DNA from 2 places in the Paraburkholderia sp. BR10936 genome. Region 1 is predicted to be linked to the other one. Evidence: predicted binding sites of a transcription regulator. Region 1 holds the regulator's gene; the other holds the start of a gene.
What was found. The regulator LexA, encoded in region 1, represses DNA repair genes until DNA is damaged. The targets are predictions, from matches to a motif close to ACTGTATNNNNATACAGT.
Positions count from the first base shown of each region.

Region 2: a site for LexA is predicted at 5,189-5,206, ahead of dinB (DNA polymerase IV). Genes of this name have one in related genera too.

Region 1 is NZ_JBFRCM010000010.1:147,939-155,079, forward strand. Features, by position in the region: gene nodI (nodulation factor ABC transporter ATP-binding protein NodI) at 1-592, opposite strand, end outside; gene AB4Y36_RS21580 (universal stress protein) at 914-1,384, shown strand; gene AB4Y36_RS21585 (DUF2939 domain-containing protein) at 1,446-2,129, opposite strand; gene AB4Y36_RS21590 (hypothetical protein) at 2,226-2,603, opposite strand; gene lexA (transcriptional repressor LexA) at 2,668-3,318, opposite strand; gene AB4Y36_RS21600 (sulfate ABC transporter substrate-binding protein) at 3,612-4,670, shown strand; gene cysT (sulfate ABC transporter permease subunit CysT) at 4,820-5,719, shown strand; gene cysW (sulfate ABC transporter permease subunit CysW) at 5,716-6,684, shown strand; gene AB4Y36_RS21615 (sulfate/molybdate ABC transporter ATP-binding protein) at 6,687-7,141, shown strand, end outside.
Region 2 is NZ_JBFRCM010000011.1:66,915-74,055, reverse strand. Features, by position in the region: gene AB4Y36_RS22630 (MMPL family transporter) at 1-1,245, shown strand, start outside; gene AB4Y36_RS22625 (porin) at 1,787-2,953, shown strand; partial or broken gene AB4Y36_RS22620 (AraC family transcriptional regulator) at 3,222-3,344, shown strand; gene AB4Y36_RS22615 (MarR family winged helix-turn-helix transcriptional regulator) at 3,443-3,877, shown strand; gene AB4Y36_RS22610 (enoyl-CoA hydratase-related protein) at 3,909-4,685, opposite strand; gene dinB (DNA polymerase IV) at 5,328-6,473, shown strand; gene AB4Y36_RS22600 (phospholipase D-like domain-containing protein) at 6,543-7,141, opposite strand, start outside.

The sequences.
Region 1 (7,141 bases):
CCTCCATGAAATGCGTGGTGAGGAGAATCGTTTTGCCGCGCGCGAGCAGCGAGCGCAGCCGCTCCCAGATCAGATGCCGTGCCTGTGGATCGAGGCCCGTAGTGGGCTCGTCCATCACAAGCACGTCCGGGTCGTTCACGAGCGCGCGCGCGAGTGTGAGACGTCGGCGCATGCCGCCTGAGAGTTCGCCCACGCGTGCGTCGGCCTTGCTTTCGAGGCGCGCGAATTCGAGCAACGGCGCGACGAGGTCGCGCGTTTCGCGCGCAGACAAGCCGAAGTAGCGGCCGAACACGAGCAGGTTCTCGCGCACGGTGAAGTCGGGGTCGAGATTGTCGAACTGCGGCACCACCCCCACGCGCTGGCGGGCGTGGCGCGCGCGCGCCGGCACCGGCTCGCCGCACAGGCTGATGCGACCCGCATCGGGCGAAACGATGCCGAGCAGCATGCGCAGTGTCGTGGTTTTTCCCGCGCCGTTCGGGCCGAGCAGTCCGAAGCACTCGCCGGGAACGACGTCGAACGACAGGCCGTTGACGACCGTCCTGTCTCCATAATGTTTGATGACCTGCTCGAATTCGATGGCGGGTGCGGGCATGGACCGGTTGAACGTGAGTCGATCGGGCATCGCGCGAGTCGCTCGAAGTACCGAACGAAAAATCGCACGAAACGAGGCGGCCCATTTTAGTGCATTGCTGCGCGGCGGGTCGGGCGTCGCTCACAGGTGTTTTGACGACGCACGAGGTAAATGCATGTCGCGGCAAGCATCCAGCACTGTGCAAGATGCGTGCGCCGATTGAGACGTGCCTGGCGTTTTTCGATGCACACCTGGCGTTTTCCAGCCCTTGCGTGTGGAATTGCGGCGCACCATCATGAGAATCGCACAGCCTGCAAATCACGCGGGCGGGGAGAAGCGATCATGGCGAGCTATAAAAAAATTCTGCTCTGTTACGACGGCTCGCGCGAAGGCCGCAAGGCGCTGCGGTGCGGCGCCGATCTTGCACTCGATCTGCAGGCCGAGACGCACTTGCTCTCGGTCGTCGACATGCGTTCGACGATCGCCCAGAGCGCCGGCCTGTTGACCGACGTGGCCTGCGGCCGCTTCGAGGAAACGGCGCGCGAGATTCTTCAGGAAGGCGTGGACTGGCTAACCGAGCGCGGCGTGCGCGCTCAGGGGCATTTCGCGTTCGGTCATCCGATCGACGAAATCGCGAATCTGGCCAACGAGCTGAATGCCGACCTCGTGGTGGTGGGCCACCGCTGCCGCACAGGGCTCTCGCGTTGGTGGATGGGCGCCGGCAACACGCCGCTGCTCGACCGCGTTTCGTGCAGCATTCTCGTGGCGTGTTCGTCGGCGGCTGAGGAAAAGCAGCAGCAAGCCGCCGCGTAGGGGATCAAGCGGGCCGGCTCGCCTGGAACCGGCCTGTTAGCGCTGCCACTGCCGATCTATCTCAGTTCGAGACGTTTCCTTCGCTTAGCTCGACCGCCGAGAGCTTCCACGAGAAGAGCCCGTGACGCTGCAGAATGGCGGCGTAGTGCTCGCCCGTACTGCCGCGGTCCCACGTGAGCGCGAACTCATTGAGGCCGCGATAGCCCGCCGTGGTCACCGGCCGCGCCTCGGGCGCGGGGGTGCCGGATACGGCCGGGGCCGGTGGCGCGGCGGAGGCGGGTGCCGATTGCGGCGGCTCTGCCGATTGCGCGGATGGCGCGCCGGATTCCGCTGGCGGCGGCGCGTGTGGCCGGTCGCCGGGCTTGCCCGTCGGCGGCATGCCATCGAGCAGGGCGGCCACGCCTTCCGGTGTGGCGTAGGCATCCACGAGCGGACTAATCAGTGCCGCGCCAATTACGGCGCCGAGGATCAGCAACGGATTGCTGCTGTGCTGCCCCTCGACGCGCCGGTGCAGCATCTCGCCCACCTGCTGTTTCAGGCTCAGGCGCAGCGCAGGGTAATCGACGTATTCGTTGAGCGCGACGGCGTCACGCGCGTCGGCCGCGGCTTTCATGTGTTTCACCGCGATATAGGGCGACGCATAGGCGTAGCCGATCGCGGCAACGACCATTGCGACGGCGACCGTGATCGCAACGGGCTTTTTCCAGCCTTGGGTCTTGCGCGGGGTAGAGAGAGATTCCGTCATCGGCATAGGGCAAATCGTTTAAACACGGTGTTGACCGCAAACCGGGCTAAACGATCCCGCCCGTAACCTCTTCTCACATTTGTGCAGCGTTGCTGCTTACTTCGCGAGTGCCGCGGGCAGGTCGCTGTGCTGCTCGGCGATGCAGCGGTCGATTGCGCGGCAAACCGCGTCGACCGTGCCGACGAGGATGAGCCGCGACGGACCCTGATAGACGCGCACGGGCGCGCGGCGCATGGGCTGTTCGGTGTTGAGCGTGCTGTTGAGCGACACGCGCGCAAACGCCGGCTGTGCCGAGGGCAGCACGGGCAGGTCGGCTGCGCTGGCCGCCACCATCTCAGGCGAGTCTTCGAAGAGCGAACCGCTCAGTGCGGCAGCCGAATCGCGGACTTCGCGGACCGCGCACGAGGCGATTCCACGGAGATGGCGAAGGCGGCCGAATTGGCGGAAGGGCAGCAGGCGGGCAAGACGTTCCATGACTCTCTCCAGGTATGCGCAGATGGTGCGCAAACAATGTGCAAACCGCGCTCAGACGGATTCCTTAGAATTCGGTGGGGCGGATCAGCCCGACCGCGATGCCTTCGAGCGCGAATTCCGCGCTGCCGGCCTCGACGAAAATATTGTCGTAATCGGGGTTCTCGGCGATCAGCTCGAGCCCGTTCGGACGGCGCTTCAGGCGCTTGACGGTCACGTCGTCGCCGAGGCGCGCCACGATGATCTGGCCGTCTTTCGCTTCGGCCTTTTTCTGCACGGCGAGCAGGTCGCCGTCGAGGATGCCGGCGTCGCGCATGGAAAGGCCGCGCACCTTCAACAGGTAGTCGGGGCGGCTCGAGAAGAGCGCCGGGTCGCACATGTAGTTCTGCGAGATGTGCTCCTGCGCGAGGATCGGGCTACCCGCAGCGACGCGGCCGACGAGCGGCAGCGAGAGTTGCATGATGCTCGGGTGCGGGAGCGTGAACTGGTGCGGCAGGTCGTCGGGCCCCGGCACGAGGCGGATGCCGCGCGAGGCGCCCGCAGCCAGTTCGATCACGCCCTTGCGCGCCAGCGCACGCAGATGCTCCTCCGCGGAGTTGGCGGAGCTGAAGCCGAGTTCCGCCGCGATCTCGGCGCGCGTGGGCGGAAAGCCCGTGCGCTCGATGGCCCGGCGAACCAGATCGAAAACCTGCTGCTGTCGTGCGGTGAGTTTGGTCATGGCGCCACTGTATGTTTGAACAGGTAACTGTATTTTTATACAGTACTCGCCACTTTTCAAGTGTTACTTGAAATTCATCGACTGAACGTTGCCATCAGGCCGTTTTCCCGTGTTTGCGCGGATGAAACCGCGCTCCAACAGCGACTTCCTCTGTCCTTACCACTTTTGCGTATTAAAAAATAAGAAAACATCATTTTTAATAATGTAAGGGGATCGCTAGACTGGCCTCCATCGTTAGCTGCAGTTTCATCAATGAGCGCAAACGAGCACACACGAGAACGGAGAACAGATAGATGGGCACGACACATACGGGGCGCGCGGGCTGGCTGAAAACACTGGCGGCAAAACTGGTCATCGGCGTTGCGCCGCTCGTCGGCGTCACGGCGATGGCGGCTATGGTGCCGCTGGCCGCTCACGCGGATACATCGCTGCTCAACGTCTCCTACGATCCGACGCGCGAGCTGTACCAGGACATCAACGAAGCCTTCATCAAGCAGTGGAAGGCGAAGACGGGCGAAACGCTCACCATCAAACAGTCGCATGGCGGCTCGGGCGCACAGGCGCGCTCGGTGCTCGACGGTCTGCAGGCCGACGTCGCGACGCTCGCGCTGGCATGGGACATCGACGCACTCGCCAACAAGGGCATCGTCGCGAAGGACTGGCAAAAGCGCCTGCCCGACAACGCCTCGCCATACACGTCGACCATCGTGTTCCTCGTGCGCAAGGGCAACCCCAGGCACATCAAGGACTGGGACGATCTGACCAAGCCGGGTGTCTCGATCGTCACGCCGAATCCGAAGACCTCGGGCGGCGCGCGCTGGAACTATCTCGCGGCGTGGGCGTATGCGCTGCACCAGCCGGGCGGCGACGAGCAGAAGGCGAAGGACTTCGTCACGAAGCTCTACAAGAACGCGGGCGTGCTCGACTCGGGCGCGCGGGGAGCCACGACGAGCTTCGTGCAGCGCGGCATCGGCGATGTGCTGATCGCATGGGAAAACGAAGCATTTCTCTCGCTCAAGGAGTTCGGCCCGGACAAGTTCGAGATCGTGGTGCCTTCGGTGAGCATTCTGGCTGAGCCGCCGGTTGCCGTGGTGGACAAGGTCGTCGACAAGAAGGGCACGCGCAAGGAGGCCGAAGCCTACCTGCAGTTCCTCTATAGCGAAGAGGGCCAGGAGATCGCCGCGAAGAACTTCTACCGTCCGCGTTCGGACAAGGTCCCGGCGGCGCTCACGGCGAAGTTTCCGAAGCTTAAGCTCTACACGGTCGACGACACGTTCGGCGGCTGGCCCAACGCGCAGAAGACGCATTTCGCGGATGGCGGCGTGTTCGATTCGATCTATCAGCCGCAGTAAAGCTGTCGAGCAGTCAAGCAGCAGGCGGTCAAGCAGTAAGCGGTCCGCATAACGACGTGACCGCATAACAACGAAGCGCGCCTACGGGCGCGCTTTTCGGCGCGAATCTGCAACGCACGAATCGCGCAACCCATGTCTGGACGATGAGCATGACAACGTTTCGATTGCGCAAGCCCAGTGCGCTGCCTGGCTTCGGTTTGACGCTTGGCATCACGGTGGCCTATCTGAGCCTCGTGGTGCTCATTCCGCTTGCCGCCACCTTTCTCAAGACGGCGACACTCGACTGGAGCCAGTTCGTGCGCGCCGTGTGGTCGCCGCGCGTGATCGCGTCGTACCGGCTCACGTTCACCGCCGCGCTCGGCGGGGCGCTGATCAACGCGGTATTCGGCTTCCTGCTCGCGTGGGTGCTCGTGCGCTATAGGTTTCCGTTCAAACGGGTGATCGATGCGCTCGTCGATCTGCCGTTCGCGCTCCCGACTTCCGTGGCGGGCATTTCGCTCGCCGCCGTGTATGCCGGCAATGGCTGGATCGGCCAGTTCCTGCAGCCGCTCGGTCTGAAGATCGCCTTCACGCCGCTCGGCGTGCTCGTGGCGCTGACCTTCATCGGCTTGCCGTTCGTCGTGCGCACGGTGCAGCCGGTGCTCGAGGACTTCGAGCGCGAACAGGAAGAGGCCGCTGCGTGCCTCGGCGCCTCGCGCTGGCTCACGTTCCGCCGTGTCGTGCTGCCCGCGGTGCTGCCGGCGCTCCTCACGGGTTTCGCGCTCGCGTTCGCGCGTGCGCTGGGCGAGTACGGCTCGGTCATCTTCATCGCCGGCAACGTGCCGATGAAGTCGGAGATCACGTCGCTGCTCATCATCACCAAGCTCGAGCAGTACGACTATGCGGGCGCAACGGCGCTTGCCGTGATGATGCTCTGCGTCTCGTTCGTCATGCTGCTGCTCATCAATTCGCTGCAGTGGTATTTGCAGCGCCGCACGAGCCGGGGTGTAACGGCCGGCAGCGCGCCGAGTGCCGTGGTGGGCGCAACCGTCGCGGGAGGTGCGCAATGAGCACGCTGCCGCAACAACGAAGCACGCGCCGGCCGGACCCGGTCACCGAATCACCGTGGGTGCGCTGGCTGCTGACCGGCATTGCGCTCGCGTTTCTCGCGCTGTTTCTCGTGGTGCCGCTCGTCGCGGTGTTCTGGCAGGCGCTGTCGAAGGGTATCGGCTTCTACTTCACGTCGCTCGTCGATCCCGACGCGCTCTCCGCGATCAAGCTCACGCTCATCACCGCGGCGATCGCGGTGCCGTTGAATCTGGGCTTCGGCCTCGCGGCGTCGTGGGCGATCGCGAAGTTCGAGTTTCGCGGCAAGGCGCTGCTCACCACGCTGATCGACCTGCCGTTTTCAGTTTCGCCCGTGATTTCAGGTCTCATCTACGTGCTGCTGTTCGGCGCGCAGGGCTGGCTCGGGCCGTGGCTCGAAGACCGCAACGTGCAGATCATCTTCGCGGTGCCGGGTATCGTGCTCGCCACCATCTTCGTGACGTTCCCGTTCGTCGCGCGCGAGCTGATTCCGCTGATGCAGGCGCAGGGCAACGACGAAGAAGAGGCCGCCCACGTGCTGGGCGCCTCGGGCTGGCAGATGTTCCGCCGCGTGACGCTGCCCAATATCCGCTGGGGTCTGCTGTACGGCGTGATTCTCTGCAACGCGCGCGCCATGGGCGAGTTCGGCGCGGTGTCGGTGGTGTCGGGTCATATTCGCGGCCAGACCGACACGATGCCGCTGCACGTCGAGATTCTTTACAACGAGTACAACTTCGCGGCGGCGTTCGCCGTGGCATCGCTGCTCGCGTTGCTCGCGCTCGTCACGCTCGGCCTGAAGCTGCTCGCGGAGCGCCGCCTTTCGGCGGAACTGCGCGGCGCGGACGAGATTCCCGCCTACGCCGGCCCGCAACCCGTGGCCGTGCAACATGTTTCACAACACGCAGCGCCTCGCGCCGTGCGCCAACCGATTCAAGTAGGGGAGCAGTAAACATGGGCATCACCGTCAGCAATCTGCACAAGCGCTTCGGCGACTTCACCGCCCTCGACAACGTCTCGCTCGACTTTCCGCCGGGCGAACTGGTTGCGCTGCTCGGACCTTCCGGTTGTGGCAAGACCACGCTCCTGCGCGTCATTGCGGGCCTCGAATACGCCGACGCGGGCCAGGTCGTGTTGCAAGGCCAGGACGTGGGCGAGGTGGGCGCGCGCGAGCGCCAGGTGGGCTTCGTGTTCCAGCATTACGCACTGTTCCGCCACATGACGGTGTTCGAGAACGTGGCGTTCGGCCTGCGCGTGAAGCCGCGCAGCGAGCGGCCCTCGGAGGCCGTGATTCGCGAGAAGGTGCATGAACTGCTCAAGCTCGTGCAGCTCGACTGGCTCGCGCAGCGCTATCCGTCCGAGCTGTCGGGCGGCCAGCGTCAGCGCATCGCGCTTGCGCGCGCGCTCGC
Region 2 (7,141 bases), on a different contig from region 1:
GCGGTTGCCATTCTCGGCGCGTCGCCCTTGCTGCTGCACCTGCGCTTCGATTTCAATCCACTGCATCTCAAGGATCCACGCACGGAATCGATGGCAACCCTGCTCGCACTGAAAGACTCGCCCGAAATTGGCATCAACAATGTGCGCGTCATGGCGAATTCCTTGAGCGAAGCCGATGCGATCGCCGCCCGCATGTCAACGCTGCCGCAGGTGGGCAGAACGGTCACGCTCACCACTTTCATTCCGACTGACCAGGCAGAGAAACTCGCCGCAATTGCAGACGCTGCCCGTGTATTGAACCCCGTCCTGGCGCAGACGCCCGCGCCGCCGGCAAGCGACGCCGTTCGCGTCGACGCCTTGCGTCGTGCGGCGAACCAGCTCTCGCTTGCCGCAGAGGATCACCCCGGGCCCGGCGCCGACGAGGCGACGCGACTGTCACACGTGCTGACCCGTATGGCCGACGCGCCGAGCACGACACGCGATCGCGCCGACCATGCGATGACGGCACCGTTGAAGATCGCGCTCGCGCGATTGGTTGCGCTTCTCGATCCTGCCGAGATCACCCGCACCAATTTACCGCCCGGGATCGTAAGAGACTGGGTCGCCGCCGACGGCAAGGCAATCGTGGAAATCTCTCCCCGCGTCCCGAGCGGTATCGACCCCAATGATGACGCGATGTTGAGAAGCTTCGCCAACGCAGTGAGTTCTGCGGAACCGAATGCGATCGGCGGTCCGATCTCGATCCTGTACTCGGCTAACCTCGTCATCAAGGCATTCCTTCAGGCGAGCGGATACGCCCTGGTAGCGATCGTCGTCATCTTGTGGATCGCGCTGCGCCGGGTCGACGACATCCTTCGAACCGTTGTGCCGTTGCTCGTTTCCGCGCTTTTGACACTCGAATTGTCTGTAGCGCTCGATCTGCAGTTGAACTTCGCGAACATCATCGCGTTGCCCCTCATGCTTGGCGTAGGCGTCGCATTCAAGATCTACTATGTGATCGCCTGGCGAGGTGGCGCAACACGGCTGCTGGAATCCAGCCTGACTTATGCGGTTGTGTTCAGCGCAGCGACAACGGGCGCAGCGTTCGGTAGCTTGTGGTTCTCACATCATCCCGGGACATCGAGTCTGGGTGCTCTGCTCGCGTTGTCGCTGGTGTCTACGCTGATTGGCGCGGTGGTATTTCAGCCCGTGCTGATGGGACGGCCTCGCGCCGCACAGTTCAAAACGCTGGCGTCAGCAGACTGATACCGCGCCTGTGCGGAACTTGAAACCTGGCATCGTTACGATCGCTAGCGTTTCCCTGCACCCTGCAACGCTTCGAGCAAGCTTCGGGCGTCGTGCTCTCCGCCGTAGAGATGACCGTTGATAAACAGCGTGGGTGTGCCACGCACCCCACTCCGTATGCCACTCACGAAGTCGCTCTGAATGCGCTCGTCGTTACGGCCGCTGAACGCAGCAGTCAAGCTGTCAGGAGGAAGACTCCGTTCGTCAGCGTACTGCGCGATGTTTGATCTCCAGGGACCGCTGATTCTCGTACAAGATAGGGTCACAGAATGTTTCGGCCGGACGTCGAACCCTGTCGCCTCCGGAAAGCGCCCACCATCCGCTGTTGCCGATCTGGCACGAAGTCCATCGATCGCCCGCCGCACAAGGCATTGGGCCTTTTGTTACGTTTTCGCGACAGTCTTTTTTTTTCGTTTCGTGAGTTTGCAGGACGTGCCGTATCCTCCGGCGCGCAGTAACGAATAAACCAATCCAAAAGATACTCAGGGACACTGAATTACAGATGAAGAACATCACCATCAAGGCAACGGTTACCGCTGTTGCCGCTTTCGCCGCATCCTCGGCAGCAATGGCACAGTCGTCGGTCACCCTGTACGGCATGCTGGACGCAGGTATCAGCTACACCTCGAACGTCGGTGGCCACTCGCTGGTCGGCCTCGTTGGCGGCGCCTCGGGTTCGAACAAGTGGGGCCTCCAGGGTCAGGAAGACCTCGGCGGCGGCCTCAAGGCGGTCTTCAAGCTCGAAAACGGTTTCAACATTGCCAGCGGTGGCATCGGCGGCCAGGGCCCCATCGGTTCCTCGCGTTCGCTGTTCAACCGCCAGGCCTATGTAGGCCTCACGTCGGACCAGTACGGTACCCTGCGTATGGGTCGCCAGATCGACGCCGTAACGGAAATGGTTCAGGGCCTGACCGGCGACGCCGTTTCGGCGTCGACATTCTCGACCCCGGGCGACGTGGACAACAACGACAATACGACGAACCAGAACAACGCCGTCAAGTACATTTCGCCGATTTTCCACGGCTTCCAGGCTGAAGGCGCGTACTCGTTCGGCGGCGTTGCCGGTGCGATGGGTTCGGGTCAATCGTGGTCGGTGGCTGCGGACTACGCTCAAGGTGGTCTGACGGTCGCTGGCGGCTACTTCCATGCTGCAAACCAGGGTGAGAACGGCTGGCAGAACGCAACGGCACAACCGTCGTTCGGTGGTGCGCTGGGCTATCCGAGCTCGGGCTACTACGGTGGCAATGCGTTCAAGAGCGCGGGCATCGCTCAAATCGCTGGCCAATACGAGTTTGGCCGGTACACGGCTGGCCTTCGGTACTCGAACGCTCAATACGAGGGCAACGACGGCCAGGCGTCGATCCACTTCAACGTAGTGGGCGCCCTTCTGCAGTACCAGGCAACCCCGGCGCTGTCGCTGGCTGCTGGGTACACGTACGTCTACGGTTCGGCAGCCACGCCTGCGCAAGCCGCTGAGGGCCGCACGATGGCTTCGATCAACCAGGCCTCGCTCGGTGCTACGTACGCGCTGTCGAAGCTCACGTCGGTATACGTCATGGGTGCCTACGTTCATGCTCAGGGCGCTCAGGCTTCGGCTGCTGACTTCGGCAACACGGCGTCGGGCGGCAACCAGGTTCAAGCCAACATTGGCATGTACCACCGGTTCTAATAGCAGGTTCAGAAGCTCGGGGGCGTGTACGCATTGCCCCGACAAAGAAATCCTGGCTAGTGAATTGCACCCCAAGAGTTGGACGTCGATCCAATCTTTGGGGTGTTTTTTCATTCATGATCGGCCCTGCCAGACGCATTTCGTCATCCCGCGCGCCGTTCAATAGCCGCCGTCGCCAGTCCATGCTGCGCGCCGCTCACCCACAGCGTGGTATCGGCGCTGGCTTCCAGGCCCCGGCGGCCCAGGTATCGCGCCGCGGTCGCCCTTTCGTGTTGGCCTGCTGCAAGGCGTTCCCGCATGCACGGACCTCACCACCACGCCGTGGGTCCAAGAGGCGGGTGTACCCGTGCTCAATCAGCCGTTCGTGGCCAGTGGGATTGTCGCGACGGCCGCAAGCCATTGAACGTCTTCGCGCCCTTTCGAAAGGGTCGATCACCGCATGATATAATTCGCACGCGAACTAAATCGCACAATGTTATCTGCGCGGAAATGAAACATCGCCTCGTCTATCTATTGAACGTCGGACAGCGCCGGCTGCAACGGTGGTCGCAAACACGCGCGGCCGGAGGCGGCGTCACAGCAGCCCAGGCCGGGCTGCTGTTTTTTTTGGGTGATCGCAACGGCGCACTCATGAGCGAAGCCGCTGCTGCGCTGGATCTGGGCGCACCAGGCATGAGCGGTCTCGCTGACCGGACAGAAAAGGCAGGGTTGATCGAACGTCGGGCTGACGAGACCGATGGCCGGGTGTCGCGCCTGTGGTTGACGCAAGCAGGACGTACCGCGCGCCAAAAGTCGAAGCTTCGCATGAAAGACTTGAACGCCCGATTGACCGAAGGATTTACGGAAGCGGAGATCGACGTCGTAGCGCGGTGGCTGACCAGCCTGCAGACCAGGTTTCCGCTCGCCGAAGACGGCGACGCGTAACCTCGACCGTGGCCGGCCAGCAAGGCACTGGCTAGTGCCGGGCAACCTTCGCGAAGTCCGGCTTGCGCTTCTCGGCAAAGGCCGCGAATGCCTCTCTTGCCTCGGCGCTCGTCAGCCGCTCCTGAAACTTCGCGCTCTCGCTGTCCATTTGCGCAACCAGGGTTTCGGCTTCGCGCATCAGCTTTTTCATGGCGCTCAGTGAACCGGCCGGCTTGGCGGCGATTCTTTCCGCCATCCTGCGTGCGTCGTCGCGTAGTTGATCCTTTGCGCAGACCTTGTTGGCGAGACCCCACGCGACAGCGGTTTGCGCGTCGAGCGGCTCGCCCAGCGCAAACATCTCGAAGGCCCGCACGTGGCCGACGCGCAGCGGAAGCAGGTAGCTGGACGCCGCCTCGGGGACGAGCGCGAGATTGACGAACGGCGTGATCAGTTCTGCGTCTGGCGCGAGCAGGACGTAGTCGCAGTGCAGTAGAAGCGTCGTGCCAATACCGACCGCCTTGCCCTGAACCGCCGCGATGATGGACACGCTCGACTTCGCCAGGGCGTGCAAAAAGCGATGCACGTGTCGCTCACTGGGCCCCTTCCCCGATGCAATGGTTGCAAACTCGCCCACGTCGTTGCCCGCGGTGAACATGTCTCCGTCCCCTTGCAGCAGCAATACGCGGACATCGCTGTCGTGCTCCGCATTCTCGATGATGTCTGCCAGCGTGCCATACATCTCGTTCGTCAATGCATTCTTCTTGTCCGGTCGGGCCAGCGTAATCGTCAGAATGCCGTCGGCTTGTTCGACGTGAATCTCCGCGCTCATGTGCTCTCCTGAAATTTAGTTTGCATGCGAAGTATATAGGTAGTTCGCATGCAAAGTAAACCGGACGGTCGATGCCATGTAATTCGGGGCCTGCTCGCGAACCCTCGCTCCTGATGACGTTTGAAGGCGGAATCCGTAGCGGACCAGAATTCGACCAGGTATTCCATTCGCGACGTCGCGCCACTCCTCGCGCACACCCAAGCTCCATAGCATTGAAGCATTACGAAACAGACAAGCAACCGGAGGACTGAACATGCTTATTCTCACCGCTGTCGTCGTGATCGCCGCCGTGGCGATCTGGAGCGTCTACCGGCGTTTGCACCCGCGCCAGGACTGAAACATGACAGGCTGCTCCACCAGCCTGTTCGCAACAGCCCGCCGCATTGGCGGGCTTTTTCCTGGATTCCACAGTCAGAGCGGCGGCGTCCGCGGAAGAGCCGTTTGCGAACATCTCCGCACTCAAAAAAATATCTTCGAATCAGCTCCAGTATCCTGACAAAGTGACTGTATAAATGTACAGTTCCATTCAATTTTCCACAGGACGCACGGTGCCGTCGTCCCGCTGCTCCTGCCGCCATACCCGATGATGAGTAGCGTGCCGGTCGCGCGGAGCCATCGAGAGCTATTTTTGAGTACCAAGGCATGCCAGATGATCGGCGCATAGCCCACATCGACATGGACGCATTCTTTGCGTCGTGTGAACTTTCGCAGTATCCGGAGCTACGAGGCCAAGCCATGGTGGTTGCTGGCCGTCGCTCGGATACGCCCCGAACGAAGCCGGACGGCACTCGCGAATTCTCGCGCCTGCGCGACTATGTGGGCAGAGGTGTCCTGACGACCGCGACCTACGAGGCTCGCGCGCTCGGCGTTCATTCCGGAATGCCCGCCATGAAAGCTGCCCGGTTAGCGCCAGATGCGATTCTCCTTCCAGTGAATTTCGACCTCTATCGAACGTACTCGCGACTGTTCAAGGATGCCGTCCGGTCAATCAGTTCGAACATGGAAGACGTTGGAATCGACGAGGTCTACGCAGACGTTTCACTCACGAATGGCGATTCGGAGGCAATCGCGCGCAAGTTGAAATCCGCCGTCTTCGAAGCAACCAATCTCACATGCTCCGTCGGTATCGCGCCAAACAAACTGCTCGCCAAGCTGTGCTCCGATATGCAAAAGCCGGACGGAATCACAATCCTGACGCCGGAGGACGTGCAATCCAGGATTTGGCCAATGGCCGCAAACAAGATCAACGGCGTTGGCCCCAAGGCGGCCGCCAAGCTTGCGTCTTTTGGAATCACGACCATCGGTGAGATCGCTGCGCGCGACGAGCACTGGCTCATCGAAAACTTCGGACGAAGCTACGGGGCGTGGCTTCGCAGAGTTTCACACGGACTAGATGACAGGCCGGTGGTGACGTATAGCGAGCCCGTCTCGATGAGTCGCGAAACCACATTCGAGCGCGATCTGCACGCGGTGCGGCATCGACAGGAACTGGGCGCAGCGTTTACCCGCCTATGCGAACAGGTGGCGCTCGACCTCCAGCGAAAAGGCTATCTGGCCAGGAAGATCGGCATCAAGCTGCGCTTTAATGACTTCAAGACTGTCACGCGTGACGTCACGCTTCCTGAGCCTATTGATGACGCGAAAGCATTGCGGCGCGCGGCGACTGAGTGCCTGAAAAGAGTCGAACTCGTTAAATCCATCAGGCTGCTAGGGGTGAAGGCCGGCAACCTCCAACACACCGGAGAAGCTTCCAGTAACGAGTCGCCTCAGTTCACGCTGGATTTTTAGCCGGCAACGCGCAGCGCCCCCGTCGTGCGAGGCGTGCACGGTGACTTCGCAAACACAGAAGCGAATGCATCAACTGGCCGGCTCCGATGCCAACGCAATCCGCGCCTTCTCCTCCGGACTATTCGCCTTGTAATACTTGTCGGCCCACTTGCGGTCGGGCTGTAGCAACAGCCGTTGCACGGTTCTATGCTGCTGCTCCTCGATGCCAACGGCGCGCGCACGATAGTGCTCGTACAACCGCATGAATTCCGCGAGGTAAATGGCGGCGATTCGCTTGTCTTGTATTTCGAGCAGATTCTCGTCGTTGAAATGCTCGGAGTTGTTGCTCATGTTGGCCGAGCCCGTGTAGACAATCGGATTGTCTCCTTCGGCGTCGATGACGATGAACTTATGGTGGATAATGACCGGCGCGTAACTGGGCGCGACTTCGCCGGGAAAGAGGCGGAGCTCGGGTTCGAAACCTTCAGGCACGGTCGCCGGGGAAAAGTACGATGCATCGATGACGTCGCGGTTTTCCCTGCTTCGATGATAGAGCGCGAGGTTTGCCAGCGCAGTCGTACTCACTGCCTCTCCCGCTTTTTGCGCCTCTTGCGCATTCTCAGCGGACTTTCCGCTGATATTGTTGACGAGGCCGAACATCATGAGCCCCTTGTCGCCGGCGGCAAAGC